DNA from 4 places in the Streptomyces sp. NBC_00820 genome. Region 4 is predicted to be linked to each of the others. Evidence: riboswitches for the same ligand, from Rfam matches in the RefSeq annotation. Region 4 holds a riboswitch; each other region holds the start of a gene.
The links. Region 4 has a riboswitch for cyclic di-AMP ahead of OIB37_RS05995 (C40 family peptidase). Riboswitches for the same ligand answer to the same signal wherever they lie in the genome.
Positions count from the first base shown of each region.

Region 1: it holds a riboswitch for cyclic di-AMP, as region 4 does, so the genes downstream of both, OIB37_RS27455 (M23 family metallopeptidase) here and OIB37_RS05995 (C40 family peptidase) in region 4, are expected to answer to the same signal.
Region 2: it holds a riboswitch for cyclic di-AMP, as region 4 does, so the genes downstream of both, OIB37_RS22365 (NlpC/P60 family protein) here and OIB37_RS05995 (C40 family peptidase) in region 4, are expected to answer to the same signal.
Region 3: it holds a riboswitch for cyclic di-AMP, as region 4 does, so the genes downstream of both, OIB37_RS15950 (transglycosylase family protein) here and OIB37_RS05995 (C40 family peptidase) in region 4, are expected to answer to the same signal.

Region 1 covers NZ_CP108882.1:6,086,256-6,091,348, forward strand. The annotation lists gene OIB37_RS27445 (M16 family metallopeptidase) at 1-1,060, shown strand, start outside; gene OIB37_RS27450 (M16 family metallopeptidase) at 1,078-2,460, shown strand; cyclic di-AMP (ydaO/yuaA leader) riboswitch at 2,868-3,031, shown strand; gene OIB37_RS27455 (M23 family metallopeptidase) at 3,045-3,776, shown strand; gene OIB37_RS27460 (GntR family transcriptional regulator) at 4,014-4,709, shown strand; gene OIB37_RS27465 (HPr family phosphocarrier protein) at 4,927-5,093, opposite strand, start outside.
Region 2 covers NZ_CP108882.1:4,924,065-4,929,157, forward strand. The annotation lists gene OIB37_RS22350 (C40 family peptidase) at 1-397, opposite strand, end outside; gene OIB37_RS22355 (hypothetical protein) at 851-1,204, shown strand; gene OIB37_RS22360 (hypothetical protein) at 1,182-2,186, opposite strand; gene OIB37_RS22365 (NlpC/P60 family protein) at 2,280-3,614, opposite strand; cyclic di-AMP (ydaO/yuaA leader) riboswitch at 3,623-3,795, opposite strand; gene pcrA (DNA helicase PcrA) at 4,057-5,093, shown strand, end outside.
Region 3 covers NZ_CP108882.1:3,530,647-3,535,739, forward strand. The annotation lists gene eno (phosphopyruvate hydratase) at 1-582, opposite strand, end outside; gene OIB37_RS15950 (transglycosylase family protein) at 979-1,674, opposite strand; cyclic di-AMP (ydaO/yuaA leader) riboswitch at 1,679-1,854, opposite strand; gene OIB37_RS15955 (transglycosylase family protein) at 2,040-3,062, opposite strand; gene OIB37_RS15960 (cytochrome P450 family protein) at 3,227-4,552, opposite strand; gene OIB37_RS15965 (nucleoside triphosphate pyrophosphohydrolase) at 4,707-5,093, opposite strand, start outside.
Region 4 covers NZ_CP108882.1:1,299,666-1,304,758, forward strand. The annotation lists gene OIB37_RS05985 (ATP-dependent Clp protease proteolytic subunit) at 1-307, shown strand, start outside; partial or broken gene OIB37_RS05990 (hypothetical protein) at 554-772, shown strand; cyclic di-AMP (ydaO/yuaA leader) riboswitch at 1,222-1,352, shown strand; gene OIB37_RS05995 (C40 family peptidase) at 1,356-1,829, shown strand; gene OIB37_RS06000 (ATP-binding protein) at 2,058-2,516, opposite strand; gene OIB37_RS06005 (helix-turn-helix domain-containing protein) at 2,732-3,592, shown strand; gene OIB37_RS06010 (DUF397 domain-containing protein) at 3,602-3,826, shown strand; gene OIB37_RS06015 (8-amino-7-oxononanoate synthase) at 3,968-5,093, opposite strand, start outside.

The DNA of each region.
Region 1 (5,093 bases), 4.8 Mb from region 4:
GCTCGCCCTCTGGCTGGAGGCCGACCGCATGGGCTCCCTGCTGGCCGCCCTGGACGACGAGTCCATGGAGAACCAGCGCGACGTCGTCAAGAACGAGCGCCGGCAGCGCTACGACAACGTGCCCTACGGCACCGCCTTCGAGAAGCTGACCGCCCTGTCCTACCCCGCGGGCCACCCCTACCACCACACGCCGATCGGCTCGATGGCGGACCTGGACGCGGCCACCCTGGAGGACGCGCGCCAGTTCTTCCGCACCTACTACGCGCCCAACAACGCCGTACTCTCCGTGGTCGGCGACATCGACCCCGAGCAGACGCTCGCCTGGATCGAGAAGTACTTCGGCTCCATCCCCGGCCACGACGGCAAGCCCGCTCCCCGTGACGGCTCCCTGCCGGACATCCACGGCGAGCAGCTGCGCGAGGTCCTCGTCGAGGAGGTCCCGGCGCGCGCCCTGATGGCCGCCTACCGGCTCCCGCACGACGGCACGCGCGCGTGCGACGCGGCCGACGTGGCCCTCACCGTCCTCGGCGGCGGCGAGTCCTCCCGGCTGTACAACCGCCTGGTGCGGCGCGACCGTACGGCCGTCGCGGCCGGCTTCGGCCTGCTGCGCCTGGCCGGCGCGCCCTCGCTCGGCTGGCTGGACGTGAAGACCTCCGGTGACGTCGAGGTACCCGTCATCGAGGCCGCCATCGACGAGGAGCTGGCCCGCTTCGCCGAGGAGGGCCCCACGCCCGAGGAGATGGAGCGCGCCCAGGCCCAGTTGGAGCGCGAGTGGCTGGACCGGCTCGGCACCGTCGCCGGCCGCGCCGACGAACTGTGCCGGTACGCCGTCCTGTTCGGCGACCCGCAGCTCGCCCTCACCGCCGTGCAGCGTGTCCTGGAGGTGACCCCCGAGGAGGTGCGGGAGGTCGCCAAGGCCCGCCTGCGCCCCGACAACCGCGCGGTCCTCGTCTACGAGCCGAAGTCCCCGGGAGCGGTCGAGGACGCCGACGTGCCCGAGGACCCGGAGGCGGAGGCCACCGTGGAAGCCGCCGACGACAACGAGGAGACGGGCAAGTGACCGAGCAGCTCGCCACGATGGAGTTCCACCCCCAGCCGCAGCCCGGCGACGCCAAGCCGTGGGCCTTCCCCGCTCCCGAGCGAGGCACGCTGGACAACGGCCTGACCGTCCTGCGCTGCCACCGTCCCGGCCAGCAGGTCGTCGCCGTCGAGGTACTGCTGGACGCGCCCCTGGACGCCGAGCCGGCCGGCCTGGACGGCGTCGGCACGATCATGGCGCGGGCCTTCTCCGAGGGCACCGACAAGCACTCCGCCGAGGAGTTCGCCGCCGAGCTGGAGCGGGCCGGCGCCACGCTCGACGCGCACGCCGACCACCCCGGCGTCCGGCTCAGCCTGGAGGTTCCCGCCTCCCGCCTGGCCAAGGGCCTCGGCCTGCTCGCCGACGCCCTGCGCGCGCCCGCCTTCGCCGAGAGCGAGGTCGAGCGGCTGGTCCGCAACCGCCTGGACGAGATCCCGCACGAGCTGGCCAACCCCTCCCGCCGGGCCGCCAAGGAACTCTCCAAGGAGCTGTTCCCGGCGACCTCGCGCATGTCCCGCCCGCGCCAGGGCACCGAGGACACCGTCGAGAAGATCGACGCGGAGGCCGTACGCGCCTTCTACGACCGTCATGTCCGCCCCTCGACGGCCACCGCGGTCGTGGTCGGCGACCTGGCCGGCAGCGATCTGGACGCCCTGCTCGCCGACACCCTGGGCGCCTGGACCGGCACCCCGGGCACGCCCCGGCCGGTGCCGCCGGTGTCCGCCGACGACACCGGCCGCGTCGTCATCGTCGACCGCCCCGGCGCCGTTCAGACGCAGCTGCTCATCGGCCGCGTCGGCGCCGACCGGCACGACCGGGTGTGGCCCGCGCAGGTGCTCGGCACCTACTGCCTGGGCGGCACCCTCACCTCCCGCCTGGACCGCGTCCTGCGCGAGGAGAAGGGCTACACCTACGGCGTGCGCTCCTTCGGGCAGGTCCTGCGCTCCGCGCCCCCCGCGCCCGGCGGTGCCACGGGCATCGCGATGCTCGCCATCAGCGGCTCGGTCGACACGCCCAACACCGGTCCCGCGCTCGAGGATCTGTGGAAGGTGCTGCGCACGCTCGCCGCGGAGGGCCTGACCGACGCCGAGCGGGACGTCGCCGTGCAGAACCTCGTCGGGGTCGCGCCGCTGAAGTACGAGACCGCGGCGGCCGTCGCGAGCACGCTCGCGGACCAGGTCGAGCAGCACCTGCCCGACGACTTCCAGGCCGAGCTGTACCGGCGGCTCGCCACCACCGGCACGGTCGAGGCGACCGCGGCGGTCGTCAACGCCTTCCCGGAGGACCGTCTGGTGACCGTTCTCGTGGGTGACGCGGCCGAGATCAAGGCGCCGGTCGAGGCGCTCGGTATCGGCGAAGTCACCGTCGTGGCCGCCGAGTAGAGGCCGGACAGCGACCGAAAGCGGGCCGGACAGCGACCGAGGACGGTCCGCGGAGCGACCGGAAAGCAGGTCGCAGAGCGACCCGAAACCGGCCGTAGGGCGGCCGTGGAGCACCCGAAGAACGGCCGTGCGCGTGTGGGGCCCTGATGACCGACGGGTCATCAGGGCCCCACGCCGTTCCCGGACACGCCGTTCCCGGACACGCCGTTCCCGGACACGCCGTTCCCGGACACGCCGTTCCCGGACACGCCGGACTCTTGCTTCCCAGATGTCCGGATTGGTACGGAGGTTGCCTGTCTGCCCTGTGGGATGCGCTACAAAAGCCCGGATCCGTTTGAGGATCCCGAGCCGCCCCCTTTAGCGTCGTCCGGGCTGTTCGTCAGGCAGTGCGCCGCGCCCGCGGCACCGGACAGCCATCGCCGAGTCCCCGCATGGCGCGAGCCAGGGGAGCCGGGGACCCAACCACAGTCCCTGGGGTGAATCGGACGCCCGCGCGACCGCGAGGGTGCCCGTAGGAGACCTTCCTGCTCCGAACCCGTCAGCTAACCCGGTAGGCGAGAAGGAAGGAAAGGACCAGCCACTTCATGGCGTTCATGTGCGCCGCCGGGAAGCACCGCAAGCCCGGCCGGGTCAAGCGCACCACCGCTCAGGCGGCCGGCATCGCGGCCCTCACCACCACCGGTGTCGTCGGCACCCTCGCAGCCTCCCCGGCCCTCGCCGCGGAGAACTCCGTCGAGCGGACTGGTCTCACCCCCGTCATCACCGTCAACGACTCCCTCGCCGAGGAGATCGACGCGCAGGCGGACGCCCAGAAGGCGGCCGCGGAGAAGAAGGCGGCCGCGGAGAAGGCGAAGAAGGAACGCGAGGCCGAGGTCCGCGCCGCCCGCGCTGCCGAGCGCGAGCGTCTGAACGCCTTCGTCGTCCCGATCGCCGGCTCGTACGTCTCCACGGGCTACAAGACCGGCGGCTCCCTGTGGTCCTCCGGTTCCCACACCGGCATCGACTTCCATGCCGCGAGCGGTACGTCCGTCCACGCGGTCGGCGCCGGCACGGTGGTCTCCACCGGCTGGGGCGGCGCCTACGGCAACCAGATCGTGATCCGGATGGCCGACGGCATGTACACCCAGTACGGCCACCTGTCGTCCATCGGCGTGACGCCGGGCCAGCGGGTCACCCCGGGCGAGCGGATCGGTCTGTCCGGCGCGACCGGCAACGTCACCGGCCCGCACCTGCACTTCGAGGCCCGTACGACCCCGGAGTACGGCTCGGACGTCGACCCCGTCGCCTACCTCCGCAAGCACGGCCTGAACGTCTGACGACTGCGCACGGCATCCCGTACCCGCGCATCCGTACCGCGCATCCCCCTCGCGTATCCCGAAGCCCCGGCCCACATGGCCGGGGCTTTCGCCGTTTTCCGTACGGCTCCCGTGACCGGTGTCCAAAAAATATCCCTGGATTCCGGTCCGCCGTCGGAAATTCCGGCTCATTGTCATAGAGTCACGGAACACGCGTCCATCGTCGACGTTTCCCGGGGATTGAGACGGAGGTCGGGCATGCGAATTCCCGCACATTCGGTGTGCACGGCGATCCGGGACGACATCGTGGCCGGTGTCCACGCGCGCGGCAGCCGGCTGACCGAGGAGGTCCTGGCTCGCCGGTACGGCGTCTCGCGCGTCCCCGTCCGCGAGGCCCTGCGCACGCTGGAGGCGGAGGGCTTCGTGGTGACCCGGCGGCACGCGGGCGCCTGCGTGGCCGAGCCGACCGAGCAGGAGGCCGCAGACCTGCTGGAGATGCGCCTGCTGCTGGAGCCGCTCGGCGCAGCCCGGGCCGCCCAGCGGCGTACCGAGGCACACCTGAAGGTGCTGCGCGGCCTGGTCAGGCTGGGTCAGGAGCGGGCGCGGCGGGGCGGCAGCGAGGATCTGCGCGCGCTCGGCGGCTGGTTCCATGTGACGCTCGCCCAGGCCTGCGGCAGCCACTCGCTGACCTCGGTGCTCACCCAGCTGCGGCACAAGATCGCCTGGATGTACGTGGTGGAGGCGCCGCTCAGCCCCGTGGAGTCCTGGGCGGAGCACGGCGCCATCGTGGACGCGGTGGCGCGCGGCGACAGCGAGCGCGCGCGGGCGCTCACGGCGCTGCATACCGAGCGCGCGACACTCGCGCACCGGCTCCGGGCCACCGCGGGCGGCGACCGCGCGGAGCGTGTGAGGAACGCGCAACATCCCGTAAACATGCCGAGCCTGCGGAATTAACACCGGGGCCGTATACAAAGTGGAGACGCCCGGAGGAGATTATTTCCGCTGCCCTTTTCCTGTACTCCGCGAATTCCATCGGGGAGAGTGGGGGGAACGCGGAAGCCGCGCCACCCTCTCCGGATGACGCGGCTTCCTGAAGCGGCCCGGAATCAGATCCGCCCGGAATCAGACCCGCTCGGAATCAGACCCCGCCCGCAATCGGACCGTCTCGGAATCAGACCGTCTCGGGCAGTTCTTCGAGGCCCTCGGCGACCAGCTTGGCCAGCCGGTCCAGGGCGACGTCCGCGCCCTCGGCGTCGGAGGTGAGGACGATCTCCTCGCCACCCTGGGCACCCAGGCCCAGGACGGCCAGCATGGAGGCCGCGTTGACCGGCGTACCGC
Region 2 (5,093 bases), 3.6 Mb from region 4:
CGTCCAGGTAGCGGTCGGGGTCGCGGGACAGCGCGAGCTGCCAGGCGGGGGAGAAGGCGCCGTCGCGGTACTGGGCCGCCGCGTACGAACCCAGGGCCTCCCGGGCGGCGTTGAGCTTCACCTGTTTGCGGGCGGTCTGGTCGTGCAGCGAGTTCACCCGCCGCTGGGCGTCGTTCGCCTTCTCCTTCGCCCCGTTGTACTTCTGCGTGGCCGTCTCCGCCTCCTGGTAGAGCTTGTCGACCTTGGCCTTCACCTGTGCCGGGGTCAGTCGCGGCGCGGCGTGTCCCGTGCCGTCGAAGGCCGTCGCGGTGGCCGCGCCCGCGAGGGCGAGGGTGGCGGCCGTGCGCGCCGTGTTGCCGCTGAGCGAGCGCTGTCGGGACTTTCGGTGCGCTGCCACCTGGACAGTCACGTCCTTCCGTGGGACTCGTCCGGCCGAGGACGCGGACGACCGGGGGGCGGTCCGTGCGTCCGGCGGCGGCCCGCACAGGGGGAACGGGCCGCCGCCGGACCTTCTCGGCGGGGGTGGCCGACTGCCGCCCCTGGGCGGGCGGCGGTGGGGAGCCGGTCACCTGGGGGAGGACGCTAGGCCCGACTGTGACGGGTCGGTAACGCGGTGTACGGAACTGGTTCCGACGAGTCGGGGTGTGACCGTATGTGAGCGGATTGGCCGGCCGGAGCCGTCGCCTTCACGCAGCGTGGTGATCGATGCGGGGAATGCGGGGACGAGGAAGGCGCGGGGTGCTATGGGACGCATATATGCAAGATCCAGCGGCGCCGGTGCCGATGTGCCGGTGCCGATGCCGGGGCCGGTGACGGACGGGGCGCGCTTCTCTGACTAGGCTCCGGACTCATGGACGTACTCATCCATCTCTTCGTCGGCCTGCACATCATCGGCATCGCGGCGCTGCTCGGCGGTTTCCTCACCCAGATGAAGGCGATGGGCCGCGGTACGGCCCGCTTCGTCCCGGGAATGCTGCACGGCGCCTTCACCATGCTGGTCACGGGCGTGATCCTGGTCGGCCTCAACGAGGCCGACGGCCACCACGTCAACTCCGTCAAGATCGGCGTGAAGCTGGCCCTGCTGATCGTGATCCTCGGCCTGGTCTATGTGAAGCGCGACGAGGAACAGGTCGACAAGCGCCTCTTCGGGCTGGTCGGCGCGCTGACCATGGCGAACATCTTCATCGCCGTGCTGTGGACGTGACGCCCGGCGCCTTTCTCCCGTCCCGGCCGGCCCGGGCGCGCGCCGTGAGCACCGCGCCCGCGGCGGCGGCCAGCCACGCCGCCACCGAGATCCACACCAGCACCCGCCCCGGCACCGTCAGCCATGCGAAACCCAGGGCGGCCGCGACCGACAGCGTCGCCGCCGCCGTCGTCCCCATCGGGAACACCGTCGCCCACCGCCGTACGTCGTAACCCGGCCGCGGCCGGGCCAGCTCGGCCGCCAGCAGGACGACGTAGCAGGCCAGATCCAGTACGAGCAGTACGACCGTCGCGTCGTGCAGGACGCCGCGGTCGTCGTCGTTCCACAGGTACAGCCGTGTGCTGTCGGCGGAGAGCAGTTCGGCCCCGGCCAGGGCCGAGACGGACAGCGTCCCGCCCGCGATCCAGTGGTCCCCGCAGCCCCTGACCACCTGCCACGGATCGAACCGCGCCAGCGCGCGGACGTAGAGCAGCAGCCCCAGCCAGAACAGCACCAGTGCCACGTGCGCGAGCCACGCCACCGTCTCGGCCGCGGCCAGCGTCGCCGCCTGCACCGCGAGCGCCTGCGTGGCCACGCAGCCCAGGAACACCGTCCCCGGCATGCGCTGCCCCCGGTGCCGTACGGCCGGCAGGAGCAGCACCGGCCAGAGGAGCGCGGCCAGTGCCAGCAGCGCCTCGGCCACCGTCGGCCGGCCGAGCAGCGAGATCCGGGTGCCGATCACCGCCGTGGCCGCGACGGCGGTGATCGCGACCGGACTCTCCGCCTCAGCGATCCACCGCCGGCGCTGCCCGACGAGCCGCACGACGAAGTCGGCGCCCAGCGCCGACCAGGCGGCACAGGCCAGCCCCAGGGCCACCAGGGACACCACCTCGGCACCCGCCAGATGGAGCCCGACCGACACGATGGCGGTCGCCATGACGGCAGCCCCCGCCGCGGGCGAACGCCCCGCCCACCACACGCACAGATCTGAGATGCCGGGCATACGGCCGATGCTAGGAAGTCACCCGGTCCGGAGGCGGAGGGCACGCGCGCGTGGGGCGCGAGAAAGACGCGTCGCGGTGGGGGAGCGCTGCCGTCAGGCCGGTCGTACGACGCTGTGGACGACCGTGCCGGCATCGGGCTGGACCGGGTCCTCGCGGACGTACTCACCCGGGCGGGGAGCGTGGACCATCACTCCGTCACCCAGATAGAGGCCGACGTGGCTGCCGTCGTCGTGGAGGAAGACCAGGTCACCCGGACGGGCGTCGGCGACGGGGACCGGGGTGCCCGCGCGGGCCTGCTCGTGGATGCCGCGCGGGATGGTGACACCCGCGGCCTTCCAGGCGGCCTGGGTGAGGCCGGAGCAGTCGTACGAGCCGGGGCCGCTGGCACCCCAGACGTACGGCTTGCCGATCTGGGCGCGCGCGAACGCGATCGCCTTCTCCGCCTTGGCGGACGCGGACGTCGGGGCGGAGAGCGGGGTGGGCGGCAGGGGTGAGGTCGGGGTGGACGGCTGGGTGCCGTCCTGCCAGGCGGCGGTTCCCGTCGGCCCGGTCGGGGCCGTGAATCCGGTCAGCAGCCCGCGCGCGGAGGCGAGTTTCCGCTGGACTGCGGTCTTGGCGACGCTCGGGTCGTACGGCTGCCGGGCCGGCGCCTCCGCGCTCGGGGCGGCGTGCGGGCCGTCGACGGCCTGCCGGACGTGGGGAGTGCTCTGCGGGTGCGGCGCGTGCGGCGCGTGCTGTGCGTGAAGGTCGTGCCTCGCGTGAGGCTCGTGTCGCGCGTGAGGCTCGTGCGGACCGTGGGGCGCGTGCGGGTCCTGCGGCGACCGCGCCGGCGTACCGAGGCCGCGGCCGTCTCCCGGACCACGCGCCGTCTCGGGGCCGCGGGCGTCCGGTGGGGTCGGCGGTGTCCCGGAGTTCCCGGCCGCCCACCGGGTCCGCGGCGGCTCCGGGTCCCCGGTGCTCCCCGCGGACCGCGCCGCCCCGGCGTCCCTCGCGTTCTGCTGCCGCTGCCGCACGTTCGAGGCCAGCCGGTCCATCACGCGGCTCTGGTGGAAGTAGTCCTGGGGACGGTCCTGCGGGCTCTCCTCGGACGCGGCCCTCTCGTGCGAGGTGTCGGACCGGCCGCGCTGCCCTGCGCTCCGCTCCCACCCCCCACGCTCCTGGCCGCCCCGTTCCTGGCCACCACGCTCCCGTCCGCCACGCTCCCTGACGGCTTCCTGGCGTTCGGCCGCCGACTCCGCCTCGCGGTAGAAGTCGTCGATCTTCTTCTCGATCTCCTCCACGCTCGGCCCGCCGCCGTCCGCGGCGTGGGCGGGCTCGGCCGTCTGGGACAGGACGGCCACGGAGGTGAGGGCCGCGGTGGCGAGGGCGGGGGCACGGAACCCGGTTCCGTTCGTCCCCGAGGGGTGCGGCTTGCGGTGCGACGCCAAGGGAGGCGACTCCTTCCAACATGCCGCCTACCGGGTTAGCTGTCGGGTTCGGGCGGGTGGTTCGGAAGGTTTGCCCTACGGCCTTGTCCCAGCGGGATGTGGGCCGATTCACCCCAGATCGGTGTGGGTCCCCGGCTCCGGCTGCCCTGCGCGGGCGTACCGGACTCGGCGGAGGCCGCGCGGCCCGGCGACGTTCGCCGGAAGGGGTCGTGCGGCCTGCTCGCAACTTAACCAACTCGTGTGTCTCGTGTGAAGGTTGGTGTGCCATATGTCCGATACGTTTTCGTGACCTGAGGGTGAGATCACGCTGTCGTGACCGGGTGGCTTCGCAGGGTGAGGGGCGAGCTGGCCCGTGTCGCGCGGTGATCAACTCTCCGCGAAACCGGCCATGTTCCCGAGGTGGCGACCGGTTGTCGGTGCGGCGCCCTAGACTCGTAGAGCGATGAGCAGCCTCTTTGACGACAGCTTCCTGGCGGACCTCCAGGCCCCTCGCGGGCGCGAGGAGGAGCCCCCGCCGCCGCCCGAGGACGATCACGCTCCGGAGTCGCTTCCGGACGATCTGTTCGGCGGGAAGTTCGACGTGCCGCCGGACCGGGACGCCCACTACCGCGACGGCGCCCCGCGCCCCGCGCTCGACGCGGCCGCCCTCCTGGAGGGGCTGAACGAGAACCAGCGTGCCGCGGTCGTGCACGCCGGCTCCCCGCTGCTCATCGTCGCCGGTGCCGGGTCGGGCAAGACCCGTGTCCTCACCCACCGCATCGCCCACCTGCTGGGCGAACGGCATGTGCACCCGGGCCAGATCCTCGCGATCACCTTCACCAACAAGGCCGCGGGCGAGATGAAGGAGCGCGTCGAGCAGCTCGTCGGCCCGCGCGCGAACGCCATGTGGGTCATGACCTTCCACAGCGCGTGCGTGCGCATCCTGCGGCGCGAGTCGAAGCGGCTCGGCTTCACCTCGTCCTTCTCGATCTACGACGCGGCCGACAGCAAGCGCCTGATGTCCTTGGTCTGCCGCGACCTGGAGCTCGACCCCAAGCGCTTCCCGCCCAAGGCCTTCAGCGCCAAGATCAGCAACCTGAAGAACGAGCTGATCGACGAGGAGGACTTCGCCGCCCAGGCCGCCGACGGCTTCGAGAAGACCCTCGCCCAGGCCTACGCGCTCTACCAGTCGCGCCTGCGCGAGGCCAACGCGCTCGACTTCGACGACCTGATCATGACGACGGTCAACCTGCTGCGCGCCTTCCCGGACGTCGCCGAGCACTACCGCCGCCGCTTCCGCCACGTCCTGGTGGACGAGTACCAGGACACCAACCACGCCCAGTACGCCCTCGTGCGCGAGCTGGTCGGCAACGGCGAGCGCGCCGCCGAGGACCTCGGCGCACCGTCCGGCGAGGCCGACCTTCCGCCCGCCGAACTCTGCGTCGTGGGTGACGCGGACCAGTCGATCTACGCCTTCCGCGGCGCGACCATCCGCAACAT
Region 3 (5,093 bases), 2.2 Mb from region 4:
CACCTTCTTGAGGGTGTGGTAGACCTCGGCACCCCAGCGCAGGGCCTCGGAGAAGGACTCCGCGCCGATCGGGGCGATCATGAACTCCTGGATGTCCACGTTGGAGTCGGCGTGCGAGCCGCCGTTCAGGATGTTCATCATCGGAACGGGCAGCAGGTGGGCGTTCGGGCCGCCGAGGTAGCGGAACAGCGGCAGGTCGCTGGCCTCGGAGGCGGCGTGGGCGACGGCGAGGGAGACGCCGAGGATGGCGTTGGCGCCGAGCGAGCCCTTGTTCTCGGTGGCGTCCAGGTCGGACATGGCCTGGTCGATCAGGCGCTGCTCGGTGGCGTCGTAGCCGACGAGCTCCGGGCCGATCTGCTCGATGACGGCGAGGACGGCCTTCTCGACACCCTTGCCCTGGTAGCGGTTCGGGTCACCGTCGCGCAGCTCGACGGCCTCGAACGCACCGGTGGAGGCGCCGGACGGAACGGCGGCACGACCCGTGCTGCCGTCGTCGAGGCCGACCTCGACCTCGACCGTGGGGTTGCCTCGGGAGTCCAGGATTTCCCGGGCTACGACGACGTCGATGGACGGCACGAGCATCTCCTTCTTGGGATGTGACGCTGAAAGTGCGGGGCTGGTGTGCCTTGCGCCTAGAGCCTAACCGTCCCGGGGTCGTCGGCCGCTGACCGACTGCCCCGTGGACAGGGAGACCGTATCCATTGTTCACTCGCGGAACAAAGGGGTGCGTGGATGAGATGTGGCCGAAGAACGGGAAACGCACCGGGCGGAACGGAGCGGGACCGCGCGCGACCGGCCGCGACCGGCCGCGGAGGCGTGGAGCGGGGGGACGAAGAACCCCGCCCCGGTGCGTGCGGGGGAACACGCGCCGGGGCGGGGAGTCATGGGGACGAGACCCTCACGGGACCCTGGTGGGCCGGGATGCCGGCACCGCGAGGGGGTGGCGGCCGCGGCCGGGGCCGCGACCGGGGCCGGGGGTCACTTCAGGTGGAGCTGCTGACCCGGGTAGATGAGGTCGGCGTTCGCGACGATGTCCTTGTTCAGCTCGAACAGCTTCTTCCAGCCGCCCTTGACGCCGTGCTTCTGGGCGATGGAGCCGAGGGTGTCACCCTTGACGACCTTGTACTCGCCGTCACCCTTCTTGACCTTCGCACCGCTCGGGGTGGTGACGGTCGCGGCGGGGCGGGCCGCGGAGCGGGAGGCGGCCTGGGTGTCGGTGGAGCGGGCGGTGCTGGTGCTGCTCGGGGCGGCAGGGGCCGCGGGGGCAGCCGGGGTCGCGGGGGCGGCCGGGGCGCTGAAGGGGGTGCTGGACAGGCCCGTGCCGCAGGTCGGCCAGGCGCCCTTGCCCTGGGCGGCGAGGACCTTCTCGGCGATGGTGATCTGCTGCGTCTTGGTCGCCTTGTCGGCCGTGGCGGCGTACTGCGTGCCACCGTAGGCGGCCCAGGTGGAGGCGGAGAACTGCAGGCCGCCGTAGTAGCCGTTGCCGGTGTTGATGGACCAGTTGCCGCCGGCCTCGCACTGGGCGACCGCGTCCCACTCGGAGGCGGTGGCGGCGGAGGCGTTGCCGGCCGCCATCAGCGGGCCGGCGACGGCGGCGCCGGCGACACCGGCGAACGCGAGGGCGCGGACGGCCTTGGACGAACGACGATGCTTGTTCTTGCTGGCAAACAGCATGGATCGATCCCCTCACCGACGCCTGCGAGGTGAGCTGTCGGGTTCGGGCCGGTTGAGTTGCCCGGCCACCCCTTCCCCGAACGGGAAGGCGTGGCTTCACCCCCAGCCGGACGCGGCTTCAACCGCCGGGTCCGGCACTTACCTTGGGTCCCCCGCTCCTGCCTGCGGCGCGTGACGCGTCGACTGTTCCCGGGTGGCCACTGGCAGGATTCGGCGTTGCGGCGGCCGGGGCTCGTGGTGACGAGCGGTCCTGACCGTAGACAGGCGGCCGACGGAAAACCAAAGACGATCAGGGCTTCTGAGACTCATCCCACACTTTCACCAAAACGGACATTAGCGGTGAAGTGGGGCGTCAACTGCCGCTGTTACGCGCCCTTTTCGTCCCCTACTTTCAGGGTCTGACCGGGGGCGATGTTGTTCGCGTCGGTGCCGATGTCCTTCTTGTTCAGGGAGTAGAGGGCGCGCCATCCGCCGTCGAGGTCGAGGGAGTCGGCGATGGAGCCGAGCGTGTCGCCCTCGTGGACCGTGTAGGTGCCCGCGTCGCGCAAGGCATGCCGGCCGGAAGAGTCCGCCTTCTGGCCGCCCTTCGCGTCCTCGGCCGCACTTCCGCCGCGGTGGCGGCCGCCGCTGTCGAGGCTGCCGGTGTCGACCAGGGCCCAAGAGCCGCCGGTCTGCGCCGAATTGTCCGTCTCCTTGACCGCGGGGGCCCTGGTGACCGGGCCGTCGCTCACCCGGCCGCCGGCGTAGTTGGGCATCGCGGATTCCTCGGACCCGGAGGTGTCCGCCCCCTTGCCAGTGTCACTGGAGTCGCCGCTCGCACTCGCGGGCTGGTCGTCCTTCTTGTCCGCGCCCTTCGAGGAGGAGTCGGGCGAGGGCGACGAATCCGGCAGGGCGGGCGATTCGGATGCCTTGTCCGAACCGGACTTGCCGGCGGACCCGGAGTTGTCCCCGCTGTCCGCGGTGCCGGGGGTGGCCGAGCCACCGACGCCGGTGTCGACGTTCACGGAGCCGGAGTTGGAGGTCAGTCCGGACAGCAGGGCGCACGTGGCCCAGGGGGTGGTCCCCTTGTCGGCGAGGATCTTCTCGGCGACCGAGATCTGCTGCGAACGGCTGGCCTGGTCGGCGGTCTCGGCGTACTGGGTACCGCCGTACGCACTCCAGTCCGCCTGGGAGATCTGCAGGCCGCCGTAGAAGCCGTTGCCGGGATCGGCGCTCCAGGAGCCACCGCTCTCGCACTCGGCCACCTTGTCCCACGTGGTGCCGTCGGCCGCGTGGGCACTCGCGGCACCGAGGAGCGGGATGGCGATGGCCGAGCCGGTGACACCGGCCGCGACGAGGAGAGCGGGAGCCTGGCGAGGGCGACGGTGACGACCGTTCCCGGAGAGCATGCGGAGGCCTTTCGAGCGACAGCAGGATCGGCGCGGCGGATGGTGCGTCGCCACACTGATGGGTGAACGTATAGGCATACGATCGTCCGTCACAAGTTCATGCCGCACAGATCACGTGAAGATCACAATGCTGACGCTCCGTCAGATGCCCTCCGGCGCACGGCTCATCGGACCGGCGTGAACTCCACGGGGAGCGTGCGCAGGCCCCGCATGATGAGCCCGCCGCGCCAGCGCAGGTCCGCCGGATCGGCCGCGAGCCGCAGGTCGGGCAGGCGGGTCAACAGGGTGGCCAGCGCGGTCTGTCCCTCCAGCCGGGCGAGCGGGGCGCCGACGCAGTAGTGGATGCCGTGGCCGTAGCCGAGATGCTGGTTGTCGCGACGGGACAGGTCCAGGACGTCCGGGTCGGCGAACCGCTCCGGGTCCCGGTCGGCCGCGGCGAGTACGACGAGCACCGGGTCGCCGGCGGCGATGTCCTGCCCGCCGATGGTGAGCGGCTGGGTGGCGAAGCGCCAGGTGGCCAGCTCCACGGGGCCGTCGAAGCGCAGGAGTTCCTCCACCCCGGTCGCCAGGAGGTCCCGCTCCCCCTCGGCGAGGGACCGCTGGAGGCGGTCGCGCTGCCCGGGGTGGGTGAGCAGGGCGTAGGTGCCGTTGCCGATGAGGTTGACGGTCGTCTCGAATCCGGCGAACAGCAGGATGAAGGCCATGGCCGCCGCCTCGTTCTCGGTGAGGTGCTCGCCATGGTCGGAGGCGCGGATGAGGGCGGAGATCAGGTCCTCGCCCACAGCGGGCTCGGCGGGCAGCGCCTGCCGCTTCTTGTGGATGAGTTCGGCCAGGTAGCCGCGCATCTTCTTGACGGACCGCGCGACCCCGCCCCGCGGCCCTCCGCCGTGGCGGATCATCATGCCCGCCCAGTCCCGGAAGTCGTCCTGGTCCTCGCGCGGGACGCCGAGCATGTCGCAGATGGCGTAGATGGGAAGCGGGAAGGCGAACTCGTGGATGAGGTCGGCGGATCCGCGGGCGGCGAACTCGTCGATGAGGTGGTCGGTCAGCTCCTGCACCCGGGACGCGAACTCGGCGACACGGCGGGGCGTGAACGCCTTGCTGACCAGCCGGCGCAGCCGGGTGTGGTCCGGCGGGTCGATGTTCAGCAGGTGCGTCATCAGCTCGGCCTTGCGCTCGCCGGGGATGCCGGTCTTGCCCTTGGCGTGCGCGGGCTCGTCATGGTGCGCCGGGTTCTTGCTCAGCCGCTGGTCGGCCAGGGCCTGCTTGGCGTCGGCGTACCGGGTGACCAGCCAGGCCTCCACCCCGCTGGGCAGCTTGGTCCGGTGCACGGGCGCGTGCTCGCGGAGCCAGGCGTAGGCGGGGTAGGGGTCGGCGGCGAACTCCCAGGTGAAGAGCTCCGGGGCGGTTCCGTCACTGCCGTCAGTGCCGGCAGTGACGGCAGTGCCCTCGGGGGCATCAGGGGCGTCGGGGTTGAGCTGGTTGGTCACCCCTCGACGGTATCCGCACTCGTGACCGGACCTCGACCGTCAGAACCCGCCCAGGGCCCTCCTGCCGGACCGGACCGGCCCGGCGCACCGCGCACCGCACACCGCACACCGCACACCGCACACCGCACACCGCACACGATCCCGGCGGCGCGTCCTAGTTCCACTCCGATTCCGGGTCCGGCTCGGCCGCCGACTCGGCCTCGGACTCGGGCTCCCTCTTCGGCTCCACGCCCTCGCTCGCCCGTATCGCGTCCCGGTAGGCCCGTGACGCCGCGCGCAGGGCCGCCTCCGGGTCGACCCCGTCGGCCTCGGCGCGGACGGCCAGCGCCAGCAGTTCGTAGCCGATGCCCTCGCCCCGGGGCAGGGGTACGTCCAGGCCGCCCGTGCGGGTGCGGGAGGCGAGCTTGGCGGCGAGGGCGAGTCCGGGCTGGCCGAGCGGGACGCCGTCCGTCACCGAGGTGCGCCGCTTCTCCTCGGCCTTGGTGCGCAGCCAGTGCGCCTTGACGTCCTCGGGGGTCTCGGCCTTCTCCTCGCCGAAGAC
Region 4 (5,093 bases):
CCGTGTGGTGCTCGAACAGCCCTCGCTGCCCGAGCCCGCGTACGGACAGCCCAGCGATCTCGCCATCCAGGCGGCGGAGTTGGTCCGGACGCGCGCGGTGATGGAGGAGATGCTGGTCAGGCACACCGGGCGCGACGCCGAACAGGTCCACCGGGACCTGGAGCGCGAGCTGGTGCTGGAGGCGGCCGACGCACGGGAGTTCGGGCTGGTGGACGGAATCGTCACGACCCGCGGGATCGCACCCGCGTCCGGTGCGTCCGGTACATCCGGTGCGCCCGGCACTTCGGACGCTCTGGACGGGAGGTGAGGCGGCGATGCCGCCGGAGGAACTCCCGCCGCTGCCCGCGCTGACCCGCGCCGAGGGCGAGGTGATCGACCGTTACCTCCAGGGGGTGTCGTTTGGATCAGGTCGGATCAGGGCGCGGCGTCCGGTGCGGTGCCTCGCAAGGCGGAGGATCTGCCGCGTACCGGACGTACTCGGCTGATCCGACAACGCGGCGAGGTGCCGTGCCGGGCGTCGCGGACCCGAGCTGATCCAAACGACACCCCCTAGGTGGCCGACCTGCTGGGCCGGATCAACCCGGCGCGCGAGGGCGACACCTATCGGGGGCTGCGCGCGGCGCAGGCCCTCGTGCGCAAGGCGACAGAACTGCGTGACGCGCTCGCGTTGATGCATCGGCGGGGCGAGACGGAGCTGCACGGGGACACGCCGGCACGGGCGTTGCGGATCCTGGACGGCGAGCGCCGTACCGCGCGCGTCGTGCTCCCGCCCGACTGCGTCCGCCGACCCGGACACGCGGTCCGGTCCGAGGGGCCCCTCGTGTCGAGGGGCCGGCCCGACCGGGTCCGAAACGGCCCGAACGACGGACCGCCGACCGGTGTATCTCCAGAACGTTTTCCGGGCCTTCCGACTTGCGCACCGAGGGGGATCAGGGCCCGCGCGGGGCCGCTCCACCGCAGGTCGGGGGCTACGCAAGCGATCTGATGACGCCTCGAAAGCACCACTGTCCACCCGAACGGGCGAGTGGTGAGCAACACCACAAATCCCCGATTCCATTGGGATTTTCGCACCGCCGTGAGTGAAGATCCCTGTCTGACGACAAGCCCCCGCCACAACGGCGGGGCGGTCCGGGCGGACGCCGAGTCCTGCCGCCGCCCGGATGACCGGTCGACAGGAGTGGATCGGCAGGAGTGGAGGACCCGAGCAAGACGGGTCGCCGGGACGAACGTTCGCCGTGAGGCGGGCGGGCGTACCGAGCAGCCCTTGGGGTGAAGCCGCGAGAACGCGGCCGGGCAACTTCGCCAGCCCGAATCCGACAGGTCATCCTTCACAGGCGGCTGACGAAGGGTTGCGCATGACTGCGCTCAATCGTGTCCCGTCGCTGATGGCCAGGGCCGGTACGGCCTCGGCCCTCACTCTCGCCGCCGTGGGCGGCTCGATCGCGGTGCCCGGCCTCTCCGCCGACGCCTCGGCCGCGACCATGGCGACGAAAGCACTCCAGGTCGCGGCCTCCAAGAAGGGCTCCCCGTACCGTTACGGGGCCACCGGTCCACGCAGGTTCGACTGCTCGGGGCTGACGCTGTACTCGTTCAAGAGGGTGGGCAAGAGCCTGCCACGCACGGCAGCCCAGCAGTACAACAAGACCCACCACGTCTCCGCCGGCCGCCGCAAGGCGGGGGACCTGGTCTTCTTCCACTCGGGCTCCAGCGTCTACCACGTCGGCATCTACGCCGGTAAGGGCAGGATCTGGCACGCCCCCAAGACCGGGACGGTGGTTCGCCTGGAGAAGATCTGGACCAAGAGCGTCTGGTACGGCCGGGTCAGCTGACCTCGGCTCAGGACCGGAGCGGCTCCCGCCACCGAGCCGCTCCGAGCGCCGTCAGCGCCGCCCCGGTGCCCGCCCGCCTGCCGCGGGCGGCCCGGGGCCGACGCGCCCGCCCACGCACCCGCCCACGCGCCCGAGACCCTCAGCGCACCCGCCTGCCCCGCTCCCGCTCCCGCTCCCGCTCCCGCCGGGCTACGGCTCCTGTCGGGCCGGGGCACGGCTCCCGTCGGGTTACGGCTCCTGCTGCCCCGCGGCCGTGAGCGGCTCTGCCGGGACGGTCCAGGGCAGTTCGATGGAGACCGTCTTGCCGCCCTCCCGGGTGGGGCGGATGCGCAGCCTGCCACCGCATTCGGCGGTGAGGCAGCGGATGATGACCATGCCGCGCCCGTTGTCCTGCTGAACCGCGGCGGGCAGTCTCTTCGGGAGGCGTGGATGGCTGTCCGTCACACCGACGCGCAGGCGTTCGTCGCGGTCGAGGGCGATGTCGACGGTGAAGGTGGGTGACTGGCCGAAGGTGTGCTGTACGGCGTTGGTGGCGAGTTCCGAGACGATGAGCCGCACCGTGTCGGCCGTTTCGCTGCCCGACGGCAGACCCCACTCCGCGAGGATGCCCATGACGTAGGAACGGGCCGCGGAGACCGAGGCGGGATCGCTCGGCAGAGTGACGGATGCTTCCAGGTGATCTGCCATGGCGACGTCGTCCCTTTCCACGGAACCGCGGTCCGGCGAGGAGCGGAAGGTTCGAGTACGGTCCCGCACTGGTGGTTCCTCGTCAGACTGCCATCATCGGCGCCGGTCAGGGGACCGATCCACCAGGATGTGCATATATCTGTCGCTCGAAGCGGTGAACTCTGCGACCGGAGACCGCATTTGGGCGGCCTTCAGGGAGTATGAAGGAGGAGCCCATGCAGAACGGCCCCGCGGTACGACGCCGCAAACTCGGAGCCGAACTGCGCGCGCTGCGCGCCGGGGCGGGACTCACCAGCGGTGACGCGGCCCGTCTGGTGGGCTGGCACCAGTCGAAGGTCAGCCGCATCGAGACCGGTTCCAGTGGCGTGAAACCGGCGGACGTGCGGTTACTCCTGGACGCCTACGAGGTGCGGGACGGGCAGCTGTGCGAGCTGTTGCTGATGCTGGCGGGCGCGGAGGACGCGGGCGGCCGGCACCGCTGGTGGCACGCGTACCGCGGGGTACTGCCGCCGACGTACCGGGACTTCATCAGCCTGGAGTCGCAGGCGAGCGGGATGCGCACCCTGGAGACGTCGGTGGTCCCGGGCCTGTTGCAGACCCCGGAGTACGCCCGGGCGGTGACCCGGGCGGCGGTGGAGGGCGTGCCCGGGGAGCGCCTGGACGCGCTGGTGGAGGTGCGCCTGGCCAGGCAGGACGTGCTGCGCGCCGACCCGCCGCTGAGGCTGGACGCCGTACTGGACGAGGCGGTGCTGCGGCGTGAGGTCGGCGGCCCGGAGGTGATGGAGCGCCAGCTGGAACGACTGCTGGAGGCCGCGCGTCTGCCGCAAGTACGTCTGCAGGTACTGCCGTTCGGTGCGGGGGCACATGTCGGCCTCACCGGGCCTTTCGTTATTTTCTCATTTCCGAGCACTTCTGATCTAGACGTGGTTGTTCTCGACCAGTTGACGAGTAGCCTCTACCTGGAACGGAAAGAAGACCTCCAGGCCTATGCGGAGGCCTTCGACACCCTCAGGATCCGCGCTCTCTCGCCCGAGGATTCGCTGGATTACATCGCCGGAATAGGTGACGGCGCGTAAGGAGGCACGATGACTGCACTGCCTCGGAACGTCCCTGTCAGTACCGATCTGCACGACGTGCGCTGGCTGCGTAGCAGCTACAGCACGGGAGCGAACAACTGCGTGGAGACGGCCCGGCCGCGCTCCGGCCCCTGGGCCGGGGGGCTCGCCGTGCGCGACTCCAAGAACACGGCCGGACCCGCGCTGCTCCTCTCCCCCGGGAGCTGGGCGGGTTTCGTCGCCGGGCTCCGGTAAGCGGAACCATCGCCGGCCCCGGTGGATCGAGGGTTCTCCCGCATATCGACCGCCGGTCAGGCGACCTCGACCGCTAGAGGATCAACCTCAACCGATCAGATTCGATCACTTTCGCGCGATGCCCGGCCGTGTTCCGCCGACTCATGGTCGTGTCTCGCCGATCACCCGTACAGCGCGTTCGATCTCGGCCCCGGAGAGGTCCGCACGGGCGGTCAGCCTCAGCCGTGAGACGCCGTCGGGCACGGAAGGAGGGCGGAAGCAGCCCACGGCCAGGCCCGCCGTACGGCAGTCGGCGGCCCAGCGCACGGCCTGCTCCGGGGAGGGGGCCCGCACGGAGACCACCGCCGCGTCCGGCCGTACCGCCTCCAGGCCCGCGGCGGTCAGACGTGCGTGCAGTTCGGCGGCGACCGCGCGGGCGCGCACCGCCCGCCCGGGTTCGCGCCGCAGCAGCCGCAGCGCCGCCAGTGCCGCGCCGGCCGCCGCGGGAGCCAGTCCGGTGTCGAAGATGAACGTACGGGCCGCGTTGACCAGATGGCCGATCACCCGCGCCGGTCCGAGCACCACCCCGCCCTGGCTGCCCAGGGACTTGGACAGGGTGGCCGTGACGACCACGTCCTGCGCGCCCGCAAGCCCGGCCGCGTGCGGCGCGCCCCGGCCGCCGTCGCCCAGCACGCCGAGCCCGTGGGCGTCGTCGACGACCAGACCGGCGCCGTGCTCCCGGCACGCCTCGGCCAGCGCGCCCAGCGGGGCCGCGTCGCCGTCGACGGAGAACACCGTGTCGGAGACGACGATCGCCGCTCCCCCGTGGGTGCCCAGCGCCTTGTCCACGGCGTGCGGATCGGCGTGCCCGACGACTTGTGTGGTGCCCCGGGCGAGCCGGCAGCCGTCGATGAGCGAGGCGTGGTTGCCCGCGTCGGACACGATCAGGGAGCCGTGCGGGCCGAGTGCGGTGACCGCGGCCAGGTTGGCGGCGTACCCGGAGGAGAGGACCAGTGCCGCCTCGAAGCCGCAGAAGTCCGCCAGCTCGCGCTCCAGCTCGGCGTGCAGCTCGGTGCTGCCGGTGACCAGGCGGGAGCCGGTGGCGCCGCCGCCCCAGGTGCGGGCGGCCCCGGCCGCCCCCTCGGCGACCTCGGGATGCCGGGCGAGGCCCAGGTAGTCGTTGCTCGCCAGATCCAGCAGCGGGGAGTCGGCCGGGCGTGGGCGCAGGGTCCGCAGGAGTCCGGCGCGGCGCCGCGCCTCGGCCTGCTCGTCGATCCAGCCGAACGCC